2 regions of the Serratia aquatilis genome follow, and region 2 is predicted to be linked to the other one. Evidence: predicted binding sites of a transcription regulator. Region 2 holds the regulator's gene; the other holds the start of a gene.

Region 1 (8,851 bases), 2.6 Mb from region 2:
GGCGCAATTATGGATGGTCAACAGACGCCGGGTGCCGTAGGGGGTGATTCAACCGCCGCTGAATTGCGTCAGGCTCGGCTGGATCCGAAAATCAAAGCCGTGGTTTTGCGTGTGAATAGCCCAGGAGGCAGCGTTAGCGCGTCAGAGGTGATTCGTTCAGAATTAGCAGCTACTCGTGCTGCGGGTAAACCTGTAGTCGTATCCATGGGCGGTATGGCGGCATCTGGCGGGTATTGGATTTCAACACCGGCAGATTACATTATTGCCAGCCCTAGCACACTTACCGGTTCAATCGGTATTTTCGGTGTCATCAACACCTATGAGAATACGCTTGGCAGCATTGGTGTTCATACCGATGGTGTTGCTACCTCCCCACTAGCGGATCTGGCCCTAACCAAAGCGTTGCCGCCCGCTTTCTCGCAGATGATGCAGATGAACATTGAGAATGGGTATCAAAACTTTATCGACCTTGTCGCCACTGCACGTAAAATGACACCAGAACAGGTTGATAAGATTGCTCAAGGCCACGTGTGGATTGGCAGTGACGCCAAGAAAAATGGCTTGGTTGACCAACTGGGCGATTTTGACGACGCAGTGAAAAAAGCTGCAGAGCTGGCAAAATTACCAGAATGGCAACTTAGCTGGTTTGTCGATAGTCCGAGCCTGGCAGATATGTTCCTAAGTCAATTCGGCATTTCTATCCATGCGATGTTGCCGGCCGCGATCCAATCGATGCTACCAGCACCACTCGCCTCAGTTGCTATGGCAATGAAAGAGCAACCGGGTTTGTTCAATAATCTGAACGATCCGCAACATCGCTATGCGATCTGCCTGACATGCGGTGAAGTTCGCTAGTATTTTAATCTCTCGCCCGGCCACCCACCGGGCTTTTTTCTACCACATTCTTCCTATAATTCAGTCAATCTGAGCCCATAAGATTTTTGTTATGCAAAAAAAATCCATTTACGTCTCTTATACCGGTGGCACTATCGGTATGCAACGCTCTGAGCACGGCTATATCCCGGTTTCCGGCCATCTGCAATGCCAACTGGCACTTATGCCTGAATTCCACAGGCAGGAAATGCCTGACTTTACCATTCATGAATATATGCCGCTGATCGACTCTTCAGATATGACACCCGAGGATTGGCAACACATCGCAGATGATATTAAGCAGAATTACGAGCGATATGACGGATTTGTCATCCTCCATGGTACGGATACCATGGCGTTTACCGCCTCTGCACTCTCTTTCATGCTGGAAAATCTCGATAAACCGGTTATTGTGACAGGGTCACAAATACCTTTGGCAGAACTGCGTTCTGATGGTCAAACCAACCTGCTGAATGCACTATATCTGGCGGCCAACCATCCGATAAATGAAGTCAGTCTGTTCTTCAACAACAAACTGTTTCGTGGCAACCGTACCACTAAAGCTCATGCCGATGGTTTTGATGCCTTTGCCTCCCCAAACTTGCCTCCACTTCTAGAGGCAGGGATCCATATCCGCCGTCAGGCCGGCATTTCATCTCCGGTTTGTAATGGTGATTTGATCGTACATAACATCACTCCTCAGCCGATTGGCGTTGTTACGATTTATCCCGGAATTTCTGGTGCCGTTGTGCGTAACTATTTGCTTCAACCGGTAAAAGCGCTAATTCTACGCTCGTACGGTGTTGGCAATGCTCCGCAAAAAGCCGAATTAATTGATGAATTGCGTGATGCATCCGCGCGTGGCATCGTGGTCGTTAACCTGACCCAATGCATTTCGGGTCGAGTCAACATGGAAGGTTATGCCACAGGTAATGCACTTGCACAGGCTGGAGTGGTCAGCGGTTTTGATATGACGGTGGAAGCAACGCTAACCAAGTTGCACTACCTCTTGAGCCAGCAACTTACCCCTGAACAAATCCGTACTCAGATGCAGCAGGACTTACGTGGCGAACTCAGCTCAGTGGGTTAACCGATTTTGGAGTGAAGATGAAAACCGCTTTGTTATTGATTGATTTACAAAACGATTTTTGCCCAGGGGGCGCTTTGGCCGTGGCTGAGGGCGATGACACCATTGCCATAGCTAATCTGGCAATCGAAGTTTGTCGTGCTCGTAATGAAGTCATCGTTGCCAGCCAAGATTGGCATCCGGCTAATCACCGCAGTTTTGCGGTAAATTCACACACAGAAGTCGGTACGCTAGGACAACTTAAAGGGTTACCACAGGTTTGGTGGCCTGTGCATTGTGTGCAAGAAACATATGGTGCTGAGCTCCATGTTCAGCTCAATCGGCAGCACATCGCAGCGGTTTTTCGTAAAGGTGAAGACCCTGATATCGACAGTTACAGCGCTTTCTTTGACAACGGACATAGAGCACAAACAGCACTTCACAGATGGCTTCAATTCCAAGGGATCACGCATCTTGCCATCATGGGATTAGCAACTGATTATTGCGTTAAATACAGTGTGTTAGATGCCCTAAACCTGGGCTATCACACTCAGGTGATTATCGATGGTTGCCGCGGTGTCAATTTGCAGCCGCTAGATAGCCAGCATGCGTTGACTGAAATGCAACATGCAGGAGCACAACTTGTTACGCTGTCACAATTTATTCAGCAGTAAACTCAAGGGCAACCTTTAGCAATCACGCAAGATTTTAAATCTCTAGGGCGATGCGGCCATCGCCCTACTGTTCAATTTTACTGCGGCTTAAGTTTGGTGAAAGGCTCCGCAACAAACTGTTGCTTCAGCTCTTGTTTGCTTTTCATTACGATTTGCCCGTCGGTACCAATACTCATATGTTGCGCTTCGGTGTTGTTCATCGACTGCCAAAGCATTACTGCCTGAAGGCTGTGTTCCTTCTGCTCGGCAGTCAAAGCAACACCATCCGGCCACTTACCCAGTTCGACTGCCTGGACTAACCGTTGGTAAATTTCCGGCGTCATGGCCGCAATCAGATCTTTTACTTCCATCAGAGCATTTCCTCACTCATGGGTAAAATAGAATAACTAGCTGAATCGATTTTGTTGATCTAATTACTACTTAACCAGCAGTTTTCTCACCGCTTTCACCGTCGGTAAAGGCCAGCGAAGCAGAGTTGACACAATAGCGTTCGCCAGTCGGCTGTGGTCCATCAGGGAACACGTGCCCCAAATGGGCATCACAGTGACCACAGCGAATCTCGACTCGATGCATATTATGAGATTTATCATCGAGATAGCGAACTGCATCATCAGATACCGGTTGATAAAAACTTGGCCAACCGCAGCCTGAGTCATACTTGCTGTCGGAGTAAAATAGTGGCGTATTGCAGCACAGGCAGTGGTAGACGCCTTCACGTTTGTTGTGCAGCAGTTTTCCCGAGTATGGGGCTTCAGTCCCGCGTTCTTGCGTCACATAGCGTTGGATTTCATTCAGTTCAGCGCGCGGTTGGTTGGGGGGTATATCTTTAGCCATCTGTGCTATTCCCAGAATAGAGATCATTACAACGAAAACAGTGAGCAATAATAACGAAAAATTAACAACGCTGCAGGCATTTTTAGCCTAGACTGTAGCGCATAAAGGTTACGCCGCAATTCTGTGTGACTTTCCTCACAAATTTTGCACGTATGGACTTTATACTTAGCAATTTGCCTCCATATCAAACAGAGGTCGGACGAAAACGGAATGTGCAATTCGTGTGCAAAACCCAGCCTTTGGTTTGACTTGCCGCAAGAATTGACACGATTCCGCTTGACGCTCGGTAAGGTTTTTGTAATTTTACAACCAACCTTTTATTCACTAACAAATAGCTGGTGGAATATATGACTATCAAAGTAGGTATCAACGGTTTTGGCCGTATCGGTCGCATTGTTTTCCGTGCTGCTCAGGAACGTTCTGACATCGAAATCGTTGCAATCAACGATCTGTTAGATGCTGAGTACATGGCTTACATGCTGAAGTATGACTCTACTCATGGCCGTTTCAACGGTACTGTAGAAGTTAAAGACGGCCATCTGGTTGTTAATGGCAAAACCATCCGTTGTACCTCAGAAAGAGATCCGGCTAACCTGAAGTGGAATGAAGTCAACGTTGACATCGTTGCTGAAGCAACTGGCCTGTTCCTGACTGACGAAACCGCTCGTAAACACATTGCAGCTGGTGCCAAGAAAGTTGTTCTGACTGGCCCATCTAAAGATGACACCCCAATGTTTGTTATGGGTGTGAACCACAAGTCCTACGCTGGCCAGGAAATCGTTTCTAACGCTTCTTGTACCACAAACTGCCTGGCACCACTGGCTAAAGTTATCAACGATAAATTCGGTATCGTTGAAGCGCTGATGACTACTGTTCACGCTACTACCGCTACCCAGAAAACCGTTGATGGCCCGTCTCACAAAGACTGGCGCGGCGGCCGCGGCGCATCTCAGAACATCATCCCTTCTTCTACCGGTGCGGCTAAAGCTGTAGGTAAAGTTATCCCAGAACTGAACGGCAAACTGACCGGTATGGCGTTCCGCGTTCCTACTCCGAACGTGTCTGTTGTTGACCTGACTGCTCGTCTGGCAAAACCAGCTTCTTACAAAGAGATTTGTGCCGCCATCAAAGCCGCTTCTGAAGGCGAGCTGAAAGGCGTGCTGGGCTACACCGAAGATGAAGTTGTCTCTACCGATTTCAACGGTGAGAAACTGACTTCTGTATTCGATGCCAAAGCAGGTATCGCATTAAGCGACACTTTCGTGAAACTGGTTTCTTGGTACGATAACGAAACTGGTTACTCTAACAAAGTGCTGGACTTGATCGCTCACATCTCCAAGTAATGGCATGATGCGAAGTTGAGTATAAAGAGGCGACATTATTGTCGCCCTTTTTGTTTTTGTACCCGTTGTTTTTCAACTGCAGCATCGTTATCTGTTCTCAGCTCTTGATTTTTAGCTGCTGCAGGCTCGGAGGATGCATGACTCAGCCATCTGACTGCAATTTGAAATTCATAGGATATATTTGTTTTTGCGGCGAAAAGAAGGCTATAACATGAACGAAAAAATCTTCACCCTACCCGTTACCGAACAAATCACCCCATTCATTAGTCAGCGCGAACTGGGCGAATTACCGATTATCGTGGTATCACATCCTAAAGTACGCGCGGCTATTACTCTTCAAGGTGCTCATTTGGTAGCCTGGCAACCAAGTGGCGATAACCCTGTAATTTGGTTGAGCAGCAATACGCCATTCAAGAAAGGCGTCGCAATCCGGGGTGGTGTGCCAATCTGCTGGCCGTGGTTCGGCCCAGTAAGCAATCCATCTCATGGCTTTGCCCGTAATCAACCTTGGCAGCTAACGGCTCACGGCGAAGATGACAACGGTGTGATCCTGACTTTCACACTCAAAGATAACGAGCAAACCCGCGAACTATGGCCGCATGATTTCACCCTGATTGCCCGCTTCAGGCTTGGTGAAGAATGTGAGATTGAACTTGAGTCACATGGGAATTATCAGGCTACAGCAGCACTGCATACCTACTTCCAGATTGGGGATATCAGCAGCGTAAAAGTTGCAGGTTTGGGTGAACAGTTTATTGATAAAGTAGCCAAAGGCGCTGAATCACGCCAAGTGGGTGATCTGGTGTTTACCGGGCAAACCGACCGAATTTATACCCACGCAGCAGCCTGCAGCCTCATTAATGATCCAGTGCTACAACGCACTATCGAAATAAGCCATCAACACATGAGTGATGTGATCGCTTGGAACCCTGGTGCCGAACTGTCTGGCAGCATGGCCGACATGTCTGATAATGGCTATAAGACCATGGTTTGTGTTGAGACCGGGCGTATATCAAAACCATTGGTTGCTTCAGGGGAACAGCCTGCTCGTTTGGCCGCTAAATTCCGTAGTCGCAAGCATAGCTGAGTCTCAGTTGGGAGCAGTGCACTGTAGTATAGCAAAAGGGGCGCCAACGCCCCTTTTTAGTGCAACCTATGCTCACTTGCAGTGCATACCAAGCTAGAAGTTGTAACTCACACCTGTCAACATGAGCCCTGTGTATGATTTATCTACCATTGGACTGTCCTTAACTTCGTTGGACAGTCTGATAACGCGCCCTGTCACAAAAGCATTCCAGTTCGGGTTGAATTTATAATTTGCCGTCAGTTCAACGTATGTCGCCAAACTATTACCTGGCTTATAGCTATCCAAACCACTGCGTTGTGACTCGTTTTCACTAACACCATAGTAGTACTCGGTCTGATTCTTACTGGTCCACGTAACACCGACACCTGGCACAAGTGTCCAGTTATCTGGCGTAAACCGATAAAGGTATGCCACATCACCCAGCATGCCGTTACTGTTATTCAACATATCCCCAGATAATACAGTGCGGATACTACCCCACGCTGCATTATGGGAATACGCCAGCCCTGCCATCAGCGTGCTGCGACGCTTATCTAAAAGCCTCATGCGGTCATCATCGCTATCACCGGGTTTAAAAAACTGAGGAAGGTAGTAGGCAGTGATGCTGAGCTTATTCTGCTGGTCATTCCACAGATAATATCCAGCGGTAAGACTACGGAAATAAAAGTTATCATTCTCGTAGTTAATGATCGGCACCGGATAAACTTTGGTTTTATAACCGCGGTAAGGCTCTGCCGCAATCCCTGCACCAGCACCAAGTGACAAGTTCCCAGCTTGAGCGCTATGCCCGTAAACCATCGCGGCAGCGATAAACGCTAGCGTTTTGAGTTGATAAATTTTCACTGGTTTTTCCATCCATAAGTTTGTGTAAATATTGCACGTAGTTTATGTGAAAATGTGATCGCTTGCCTGATATTTACAAAAGAAAATGATGAAGATCGAATAACTTAGAAAAAAAAATTAATTATTAATGCCGTTTTTTACCACAACCCGCATCAGATAAGGCATTCGGCTGTCTCTGCTGTAACTGAGTCATTGAAATGACTTAAAAAAGCCACTTTTCTTGCAGGAAATTTTCCAGTATGCAACTACGCTTAAATCAGAAGGTGAATTGATCTTGAGCTCAGTGGCAATTAAAGCGCAACTCGCGATAATAAGCGCACCAAGTTGGCATACGAGTTGCTGTACTCAGTGAGAGTTCACTCTTTCGGGAGCCAGAATACAAACACCAGCTCCTTTTTAACCTGTGCTAATAACGAAAGGACGGGCATCGCCATGAACATATTTGATCACTATCGCCAGCGCTACGAAGCTGCCAAGGACGAAGAGTTCACACTGCAGGAATTTCTTACCATTTGCAGGCAAGATCGCAGTGCCTATGCCAATGCGGCGGAACGTCTCCTAATGGCTATCGGTGAACCGGTCATGGTGGACACCGCGCTCGAATCACGCATGTCGCGCCTGTTTTCCAACCGCGTGATCGCTCGCTACCCGGCATTTGAGGAATTTTACGGCATGGAAGAAGCTATCGAACAGATAGTCTCTTACCTGAAACACGCAGCGCAGGGCCTGGAAGAGAAGAAACAAATTCTCTATCTGCTGGGGCCTGTAGGGGGCGGGAAATCTTCGCTGGCAGAACGTCTGAAAGCGTTGATGCAACGCGTACCTATTTACACTCTGAGCGCCAACGGCGAACGCAGCCCGGTAAATGACCACCCTTTGTGCCTGTTTAACCCGCAAGAGGATGCCACTATTCTTGACAAAGAATACAACATCCCAACTCGCTATCTTGGCACCATTATGTCGCCGTGGGCAGCAAAACGCCTGCACGAGTTTGGTGGCGACATTACAAAATTCAAAGTTGTGAAGGTTCGTCCTTCGATACTAGAACAAATTGCAATCGCTAAAACTGAACCCGGTGATGAGAATAACCAGGATATTTCTGCCCTGGTCGGTAAAGTGGACATTCGTAAATTGGAAAACCATGCGCAGAATGATCCAGATGCGTATGGCTACTCTGGTGCACTGTGCCGCGCTAACCAAGGGATAATGGAGTTCGTGGAGATGTTCAAAGCGCCTATCAAGGTGCTGCATCCTCTGCTAACTGCCACTCAGGAAGGTAACTATAACGGAACCGAGGGGATCTCTGCCCTGCCGTTCAGCGGTATTATCCTGGCTCACTCAAACGAATCGGAATGGGTCACCTTCCGAAACAACAAGAACAATGAGGCATTCCTCGACCGTGTTTACATTGTCAAGGTGCCATACTGCTTACGTGTTTCAGAAGAAATTAAGATCTACGATAAACTGCTAGATCATAGCGAGTTGACTCACGCACCTTGCGCTCCGGGAACGTTGGAAACCCTGGCTCGTTTCACCGTGCTATCGCGGCTGAAAGAACCCGAAAACTCAAGCATCTACTCAAAGATGCGTGTTTATGATGGCGAAAGTCTGAAAGACACCGATCCTAAAGCCAAGTCGTACCAGGAATATCGCGATTATGCTGGGGTTGATGAAGGGATGAATGGTCTTTCGACTCGTTTTGCCTTCAAAATCCTGTCTCGGGTATTCAACTTTGATCATGCCGAAGTTGCGGCCAACCCAGTACACTTATTCTATGTGCTGGAGCAACAGATCGAGCGTGAACAGTTCCCACAGGATATTGCTGAAAAATACCTTGAGCACCTGAAAGGCTATCTGATCCCGAAATATGCCGAATTTATCGGTAAGGAAATTCAGACAGCTTACTTGGAATCGTATTCTGAATATGGTCAGAACATTTTCGACCGTTATGTGACCTATGCGGACTTCTGGATCCAGGATCAGGAGTATAGAGATCCGGACACTGGTCAGTTGTTTGACCGTGAGTCATTGAATGCCGAACTGGAAAAAATCGAAAAACCAGCCGGTATCAGCAACCCGAAAGATTTCCGCAACGAAATCGTCAATTTTGTCCTGCGTGCACGCGCCAATA
Region 2 (8,851 bases):
CACGTAGTCTGCGTTTTAACCAAATCCCATGGTGTGGGCGTTGGCGCCAGGCCAGTGACGAAATGGTATGCATCACGCCCAGGTGTGAAAGTATGCGCCGCAAGTGGCGCTCCATTTCGGTTATTGGCATATCTGGGTGCAAATCTGGCAACTGCATGATGCTGCTACTGGTGTTCGGGCCGTCATACTCCAAGCGCTGCTGGCAACTTTGTAGCGCAATCTCACAACTTTGCAGATATTCCTCAGCCAGCTTTGGCGTCAGCATATAGTGCTCGCGTGCCAGAATGGTCATCGCATTCAGATGTTCGACAATAAACTGGTTGTGGGTGATCCATAACCGCATATCTGCCAGATAATCTGATTTGAACCCCGGCTCCTGCATCGCCTGATTGAGAGAGGTAAACAGGGTGTTATGCGCTTGATTAACCGACATTCGTGCATAGGCCAATTGGGCGGCATCCGGTTCCTCTAGTAACAAGCGTAACGCCGTTTGGTCATGCTCCAACGCCTGATGCGCATTTTTACGCAGCAACCCACTCTGCCATTGCGGCCACAGCCAGATTGTACCGCCAAATACCAGCACGCAGCCGATGAGCGTATCTATCAGCCGAGGCACCAGGAAATGAGTGCCGTTGAGGGCTAAAATTTGCAACGTGTAGACTGCGGTAATGGTGAAACCGATCACCGCCAGCCCGTAGTTTTTACGTAGAACCAGATAAGCCACGAGGGTGACTACCAGCATGATACACAGCGTCACCGTCTCCGGCAGTTGTAACTGTAACAACCCTGCTGCAATCACTAACCCGGCCACCGTGCCAAGCGCACGGTGTTGGATCCTCACCCGCGTGGCGTTGTAGCCGTTCTGGCTGACCAGCATGATGGTCAGTAAGATCCAATAGGGTTTTGGCAGATTGAAAATCATCCCCAGGCTGCTGCCGACGGCGAGTATCACCCCCAGCCGGGTCGCATTTCGCAAGGCGTTGGATTTGGGTGAAAGATAACTCACCACCGCAGGCCAGAACGGTAACCGCGACTGATTGACCATCAGGTCACGGCGATAAAGTGGGCGCTGAGTGCGCAGCAGGCGTGCGATGCGGCTGAAGTGGTAATAGCAGAATTGCCCGACCGGCTTATCAGCATGTTGTGTGGCGACTTTTTCCAATGCAGCCAGCTCGTTCTTCATACCAAAGCGTTTGGAACGTCGATGATAAAGAATGTCGCCAGCCACTTCGCGCAGGCGCGCTGCGATAACTTGCGCATTGCGGCGGATAATCGCTTCGGCCTGACTTTGCTCAACCAGTTTTTGTACCTCTTCCGGCTGGTGCAGGCTGACGGTAATGTGTTCCTGCAGATCGAGCGCGACCTGGAATCTGCGCTGCAAACGCTTTTGCTCGACATTACTGGCATGGGGCAGGAAGTTGAGTTGCTGGTATAACAGGCTGATCAGATCCATCACCTGTTGTTGGCGTTTCAATAAAGGCGGTAGAGCGGTTTCCGGATCGGTGTGCTGAGTCAGCAGTGAGTATTTGGCTTCTAGATAGTCGGCCAACTGGATATAGAGTTGGCTGAGGGATTCACGCATCGGCTGCTCTTTCCACAGCTTGAACCAGAACCAGGTGAACAACCCGTACCACGCCGTGCCTACGATATACAGCAAGGGGGTATGCCATATGGGTACACTGCCCGCCATACTGAGTGAGAAGATGGCGGCGACAAGGGCGGCGGGCAACAGACGCGCGTGCAGTGGGCTGATTTCACCGCTGACACCGAGTAACAATGCCATTCCCAGCATCAGTAAAGGCAACGGAATATGCCACAGCAGCGCCTGCTGCAGCAAAATACTGCTGAGGGCGAACAACGAACCACCAACGATCAGACGTTTGAAGAAGCGTTTGTGGGGGGTATCTAGCCCAGCAATATTGCAACAGGCGGGAACCAGCGAGAACAGTAACCCTAACTGCAGGTTGCTAATCAGCAATCCAAAAACCACGGGTAGGCAAAGCACCAGTGTTTGTCGCAGTGCGTAATTGACTTCAGGGTGGTAGATCAGGCGACGCCACATGGTTTGCTATTCAGCAGCTAAAGACACGGCGCCTTGTAGCGCCGTGTTTTCAAGGATTAACGTGTACCGTATACGACAATAGTTTTGCCGTGAGCGGAAATCAGGTTTTGGTCTTCGAGCATTTTCAGAATACGACCGACGGTTTCACGCGAGCAACCGACGATTTGGCCAATTTCCTGGCGGGTAATTTTGATCTGCATACCATCAGGGTGGGTCATGGCATCAGGTTGTTTTGCCAGATTCAGCAAGGTCTGTGCGATGCGGCCAGTAACGTCAAGGAAGGCGAGGTTACCCACTTTCTCTGAAGTGACTTGTAGACGGTTTGCCATCTGTGCGGACAGGCGCATCAGAATATCCGGGTTCACCTGGATCAGTTGGCGGAATTTCTTGTAGGAAATTTCAGCCACTTCACAGGCTGTTTTTGCTCTCACCCAGGCGCTTCGCTCCTGGCCTTCTTCAAATAATCCGAGCTCGCCGATGAAATCCCCCTGGTTAAGGTAGGACAGGATCATCTCTTTGCCTTCTTCATCCTTAATCAGCACCGCGACGGAACCTTTTACGATGTAGTAAAGCGTTTCGGCTTTTTCACCTTGGTGAATCAGCGTACTCTTCGATGGATATTTGTGGATATGGCAATGAGACAGGAACCATTCAAGAGTCGGGTCTGTTTGCGGTTTGCCGAGAACCATTCGCTGTTATCCTCTGTTGTAATCGCTGCCTTGTATCACAGGGGTCAGAGTTCCCTGTAAAACGTGCTTCTAGCCTGGTTTATTATTAGTGGCTATCAACAGGTTTTGAGGCGTGTTATAGAAATACGCTTATGTTCTAGCATATTGACTTGCGTGGAGTGCTGCAAGCTACATTCTGTTAACATGCCAATATAGGGGCCTTTCCTTGGACATTTCCCTGAAATCGGTGACCTGGAAAGAGTTATTGCGGCTTTGTTTGTAGCACAGAGTGAGGCGAGTGTCTTGTGTTGTCTCGCTTCAGCATGATTAGCATCAGGTTCCGTTGCCAGTTTCTATGCGAAAGCGTACTTTGTTTTTCAGAAATAAACCGGAGAGTACAAAATGCAGGCAAGAGTCAAGTGGGTAGAAGGGCTGACATTTATGGGTGAGTCCGCTTCTGGTCACCAGGTATTGATGGATGGTAACGCGGGGGAGAAAGCGCCAAGTCCGATGGAAATGGTACTGATGTCTGTGGGTGGCTGCAGTGCTATCGATGTGGTGTCAATTTTGCAAAAAGGGCGTAACGATATCGTTGATTGTGAAGTAAAACTGACATCAGAACGCCGAGAAGAAGCCCCTCGCCTGTTTACCCATATCAACCTGCACTTTATTGTCGCGGGTAAAGGGCTGACCGATAAGATCGTGGAACGAGCGGTAAACCTTTCCGCAGAGAAATATTGCTCCGTTGCGCTGATGCTGAATAAAGCCGCCAGCGTCACCCATAGCTTTGAAATCCGCGAGATTGCCTGAGCCTACCAACGGTAACGCTGGCAGTATGTGCGCAATAAATCAAGAAAGCGCCGCGCCGTGATGGTTAGCGGCGATTTTTGCGAGTACAGCACGCAATACTGTGCCTGCGGCAGACAGTCGATAGGCAATGCCACCAGCTTATGCTGCAAATAAAGCGGCGTCGCCATCGCTCGTGCCACGATAGTCAGATAGCCAGCCTCCAGTACCATACTCAGTCCATATGCTACCGAATCAGAACGGATGGGCGTGTGGGGCAGCTGCTGGTAGAAGGTGCCGAGCACCGACTGTAGCTGCTGGTAATACCCCATGTCGGTTTCCGGTAATACCAGTTTTGCCTCGCGGAGCTCGTCCAGTGATTTCGCCTGTGCCAGCGGGTGCCCTTGGCGGGCAATAATACAGAAAGGGGCGTTGAACAGCGGCTCGCGCACCAAATCTTCTAAAGGTAGTTCCGGACTAACGGTGCCGACGGCAAAATCCAGGCGCCCCTCACGTAATGCTGGTAGTAGGGTCGACATCTGGGCTTCACGGATCAGCAGATTGGCCTGTGGAAATGGCTGTTTGAACTCTTCTACCAACTCAGGGAGTACCGTTAGAGCCAGTAAAGAAGAACATCCCACCGCAACGCTGCCCTGCGAATGCTGGTTCAACTGCTGGATCTCATCGGTGGCACGCTGTAGTTCTTCCAGAATCAGCTGCATTCGCAGAGCGAACGCCCGGCCCGTTTCGGTCAGCGTCATCCCCTGGCTACTACGAATGATCAACTGGGTTTCCAGCACTTGTTCCAATTCGCGAATAGTGCGGCTTACCGCTGGCTGGGACTGCCCCAGGGCACGCGCCGCGCCGCGAATGCTGCCGCTACGGATCACCTGTTGGAACACTTTAAGTTGCTGTAATTTTGGTAAATACCCCATTCCTGCCCCTATCAGCAAAAGCTATCACTACTTAAAAAATTGTATCTTATGCAACATGGTAAAAGCCTATAGTTTCTAAGGTATTGATATAAGTGATTGTTATTTAAGGTTATAAAGTGACCTGGATCACACTATCAAAACAAGCCCGCCAGGATGGGGGAGGTCTTAGTGATAACTTAAAGGAATACCAGCGATGAAAAGTCGTTCACTAATGATTTTTTTGCTGTTTGTGGGTTATGTCGTGGTTTACATCGATAAAACCGTAATGGGTTTTGCACTGTTACCTATTGAACGTGAGTTCAATCTGCAGGCTGAGCAACTGGGATACATTACCGGGATGTTCTTCCTGGCCTACTCATTGTTCCAGATACCGGCAGGCTGGCTTAATGACCGTTTTGGCTTCAAGAAAGTCCTGTGCAGTTCGCTACTGCTGCTTGGCGGGTTTGCGCTGTGCTTCGGCATTCTGGGGTTCGGCCTGGGGCTGCTGGTGACGTTCCGTTTCCTTTCCGGTATTGGCCACTCTGGCTACCCTTGCTCTTGCGCCAAAGCCGTAGTGGCGAATTTCTCGCTAGAACAACGCACCTTTGCGCAATCGATCCTGCTTTCCTCCGCCGGGTTGGCGATGACCGCTGGGCCGCTAGTCGCAGTTTATTGTCTGGATCATATTGGTTGGCGCGGTTCCTTCTCGGCTCTTGGCCTGCTGGCATTCGCGATTGCCGCCTGTATCTTGTGGCTGGTGCCCAACCCGCCTCAGGCTGAGCGCACCCAGCCCGGTGCAACCGGGGCCAGCTATAAAGCCTTGTTGAAAAGCCCGATAGTGTTGCTGCTATTTGTGGCGATCTTCTGCATCAACATCCCGTCTTACGGTTTGATGGCTTGGTTACCGAAATTTCTGGTCCAGCAACGCGGGCTACCGATCGGTGTTTCCAGCATGGTGGTGGCTGCCGGTGGTTTGGGGATCTGGATCTCTTCCCTCGGCACCGGCTGGTTGGTGGGGCGTTATCTGCAAGGGCGTGAGCCAATGGTGATCTGTATGAGTTCCCTACTTAGCGCAATCTGCATCTGGCTGGTGTTTACCAGCGAATCGCCACTGGCCGCAAGCCTGTTCTTGTTCCTGAGCTATGTGTTTCTGATGGCGTCATTTGTCACGGTTTTCACCTTACCTATGAAACGCCTGCCTGCGGAAGTAATGGGGGCCGCAATGGGGCTGATCAACACCGGCGGCACCCTGGGGGGATTTGTTGCGCCGATTGCCATGGGCTATTTGATCACCCTAAGTCACGATTACATGTCGACGTTTATCTTTTTGGCACTCGCCATGGTGGTTTCTGGGTTAGTGATCCTGCCACTGGCGAGTCAGTCACGCCAGCCGATATTGAATTGAGGAGTACGAGAATGAATATTGAACAGTTGATAGCTGATGTTGAACAGCAGGTCCTGAACTGGCGTCGTCATCTGCATGCTCATCCAGAGTTATCTTTCCATGAGGCGCAGACAGCCGATTATATTGCCGAGCAACTCGCCAGTTTTGGCCCATTAACCCTAACCCGTCCTACCCCGAATAGCGTGGTTGCCGAATTGCAGGGGGCTGCACCGGGGCCATGTTTTGCCTTGCGTGCTGACATTGACGCCTTGCCAATCCAGGAAGAAAACGACGAACCCTTTTGCTCGACGCGGCCAGGGGTGATGCACGCCTGTGGCCACGATGCCCATAGCGCGATGCTTCTGGGGGCGGCCAGGGTACTATGCCAGTTACAATCCCGGTTACAGGGCTCCGTGCGTTTTATCTTCCAACATGCTGAGGAGGTACCGCCGGGGGGCGCGCAGCAGTTGGTGGATCTGGGCGTACTGGATGGTGTGAAGATGATCTTCGGCCTGCATGTGATGCCAAACTTCCCTACCGGTGAAGTGGCTTTAAAACCGGGCGTTTTCAGTGCTTCCAGTGATAACTTCGATATCGTGCTGCAGGGAAAAGGGGGCCACGGATCGATGCCCCACTTGTGTATCGACCCCATCCCTATTGGTGCAGAAGTCGTCACCGCATTGCAGCAGATTGTTGCGCGTAAGTTGGATCCGTTGAATGTCCCTGTCCTGACGGTGGCCACTTTCCAAGGAGGCGACAGCTATAACGTCATTCCTGACAGCGTCAGGCTGGCAGGCACTTTGCGTACCCATAATCGGGAGGTACGCGAGCGGGTGCCGCAGTTGGTTGAACAAACCATCGCTGGGATCAGCCAGGCTCATGGTGCCAGCTACAAGGTGAGTTGGACGCGTGGTTACACCATCGGTAATAACCATCCGGACGCGTGCGCCATTGCGCGTGAGGTGATTGCCGAAACCGTGGGGCCGCAAGCATTGCGGGAAATGACAACACCGATGTTTGGCAGTGAGGATTTCTCCTCTTATCAGGAGAAAGTGCCAGGGTGTTTCCTGTTTATCGGTAGCGGTAATGAAGCGATTGGTGCAACTTACGGTGTACATAATCCCAGGTTTAAACTGGATGAGGCGGCATTACTGATCGGGGTGCAACTGCACGTCGGCTTTATTCGCCGTTTGCTGATGCGTTAACGACGTTTGGCGCGGTAATAAACCGCGCCAAACAAGGTTGTTATTCTATCTTCTTGCCTTCCAATAACCGCTGGACCAGTGGAGCCATGATCAACTCCATTGCCAGCCCCATTTTGCCCCCCGGCACGACCAGCGTATTAATATGTGAAATAAACGATCCCTGCAGCATGGCTAACAGGTAGGGGAAGTCGATCTGATCTAAACCGCGAAAATGGATCACCACCAGGCTTTCATCCAGTGAAGGAATGGCTTTAGCGGCAAACGGGTTGGAGGTATCCACCGTCGGAACGCGCTGGAAGTTGATGTGGGTGCGCGAGAATTGGGGGGTAATAAAGTTAATGTAGTCTTCCATCGAACGCACCACGGAGTCCATCACCGCCTCACGCGAGTGGCCACGTTCACCGGTGTCACGCACCAGCTTCTGGATCCATTCGAGGTTCACAATTGGAACCACGCCAACCAGCAGATCAACATGTTTAGCCACATCGACGCGATCTGTCACTACCCCACCATGCAAGCCTTCATAAAACAACACGTCAGTTGGAACCGGCAAGGGTTCCCAGGGAGTGAAAGTGCCTGGAACCTGATTGTAGGGCACCGCTTCATCGTAGGTGTGCAGATATTTGCGAGAACGACCAGTGCCGTCTTTGCCATATTGGATAAAGCTTTGCTCAAGCAGGCCAAAATTATTGGCTTCCGGGCCGAAGTAGCTGATATGGCGACCTAAATCGCGCGCTTTACGGATGGCAGCATCCATTTCCGGCCGGGTAAAGTGATGGAAACTATCGCCTTCCAACTGAGCAGCACGGATGTTTAGCTGTTGGAAAATTTTGCGGAAAGCCTGGCTGGTGGTGGTAGTCCCGGCACCGCTGGAGCCGGTTACCGCGATAATAGGATGCTTGGCAGACATAGTTGTAAGTCACTCCGAATTTAGTACGCGTGAGTCAGGCTGTGGTGACCTTTTCCCCGTGACCCTGTGCGCGCCTTGGTTGGCAATAATCCATTGTTACCTGATTTTTTGTGCCAGTCATAGGCCTGAAGTCGACTAAATATCTTCTTGCCCGGCTCGTATCTGCCCACGAGGCATCAGATTAATAGTCTCATGCAACTCCGACCACACCAGAACCACCTCACCACTTTTTAACTGTCGGTGCACATCTCCTACCTTTTGCTCCAGCGTGCGCTCATGCTCGCCATAGTCGGTTCCTTCACGCAGGACAAAGGATTCGATCAGGCTATTCAGGGTCTCTTTTTCAAGCTCTTGCCAGGGGATAATCACGTTGTCGATTCCAAGAAAGGGGAAAGCCAGGATGGAATACGGTATTCCAGCCACATTTGTGGTTTTTTTAATGTGCCGCCAACAAAGCCAACGTGACCGCCACATTCCGTCAACTGATATTCGATATTGGCTGGCAGACTGGCGAAATCCGGGATCACCTCATCTGTCATAAAGGGATCGTCTTTAGCATGAATGATCAGCAATGGCGTGGTGATCTGCGGCAACAGAGGTAAGGCACTGCAACGGCGATAATAATCAACAGCATTACTGAAACCGTGAATGCGCGAGGTTATCACTTCATCAAATTCGCGGATGCGCCGTAATTTGTTTAACTGTGGCAGATTGAGCGGCAGCGTACCTGGATAATACAGTAGTTTACGCGCCGCGTTCTGCTTAAGCTGGCCCAGAAGGTAGTGCTGATAAACGCGGGAAAACCCCTGTTCCATTCGTATGGAACACGGTTCCAACATCAGCGGTGCAGAGACGATCACTGCCGCCTGTAATAGACTGTCATCCCCCTGTTGTGCCAGATAGTAAGCCAGCATATTGCCGC

Evidence for each region. Region 2 encodes CRP, which controls carbon source genes, mostly activating them, when cyclic AMP is high. Its sites were predicted from a motif close to ATGTGANNNNNNTCACAT; they were not measured.
Region 1: the regulator CRP is predicted to act here: its motif matches at 3,571-3,588, upstream of msrB (peptide-methionine (R)-S-oxide reductase MsrB).

What each region holds. Positions count from the first base shown of each region.
Region 1 is NZ_CP173186.1:2,424,721-2,433,571, reverse strand. It holds gene sppA (signal peptide peptidase SppA) at 1-855, shown strand, start outside; gene ansA (asparaginase) at 947-1,963, shown strand; gene pncA (bifunctional nicotinamidase/pyrazinamidase) at 1,981-2,613, shown strand; gene SAQUA_RS10915 (YeaC family protein) at 2,691-2,963, opposite strand; gene msrB (peptide-methionine (R)-S-oxide reductase MsrB) at 3,034-3,447, opposite strand; gene gapA (glyceraldehyde-3-phosphate dehydrogenase) at 3,795-4,790, shown strand; gene SAQUA_RS10900 (D-hexose-6-phosphate mutarotase) at 5,002-5,877, shown strand; gene SAQUA_RS10895 (MipA/OmpV family protein) at 5,971-6,732, opposite strand; gene yeaG (protein kinase YeaG) at 7,153-8,851, shown strand, end outside.
Region 2 is NZ_CP173186.1:4,995,166-5,004,016, reverse strand. It holds gene SAQUA_RS22825 (YccS/YhfK family putative transporter) at 1-2,062, opposite strand, end outside; gene crp (cAMP-activated global transcriptional regulator CRP) at 2,119-2,751, opposite strand; gene SAQUA_RS22815 (OsmC family protein) at 3,133-3,540, shown strand; gene SAQUA_RS22810 (LysR substrate-binding domain-containing protein) at 3,543-4,451, opposite strand; gene SAQUA_RS22805 (MFS transporter) at 4,645-5,835, shown strand; gene SAQUA_RS22800 (amidohydrolase) at 5,847-7,019, shown strand; gene SAQUA_RS22795 (phosphoribulokinase) at 7,060-7,929, opposite strand; gene SAQUA_RS22790 (YheU family protein) at 8,065-8,298, opposite strand; gene SAQUA_RS22785 (hydrolase) at 8,295-8,851, opposite strand, start outside.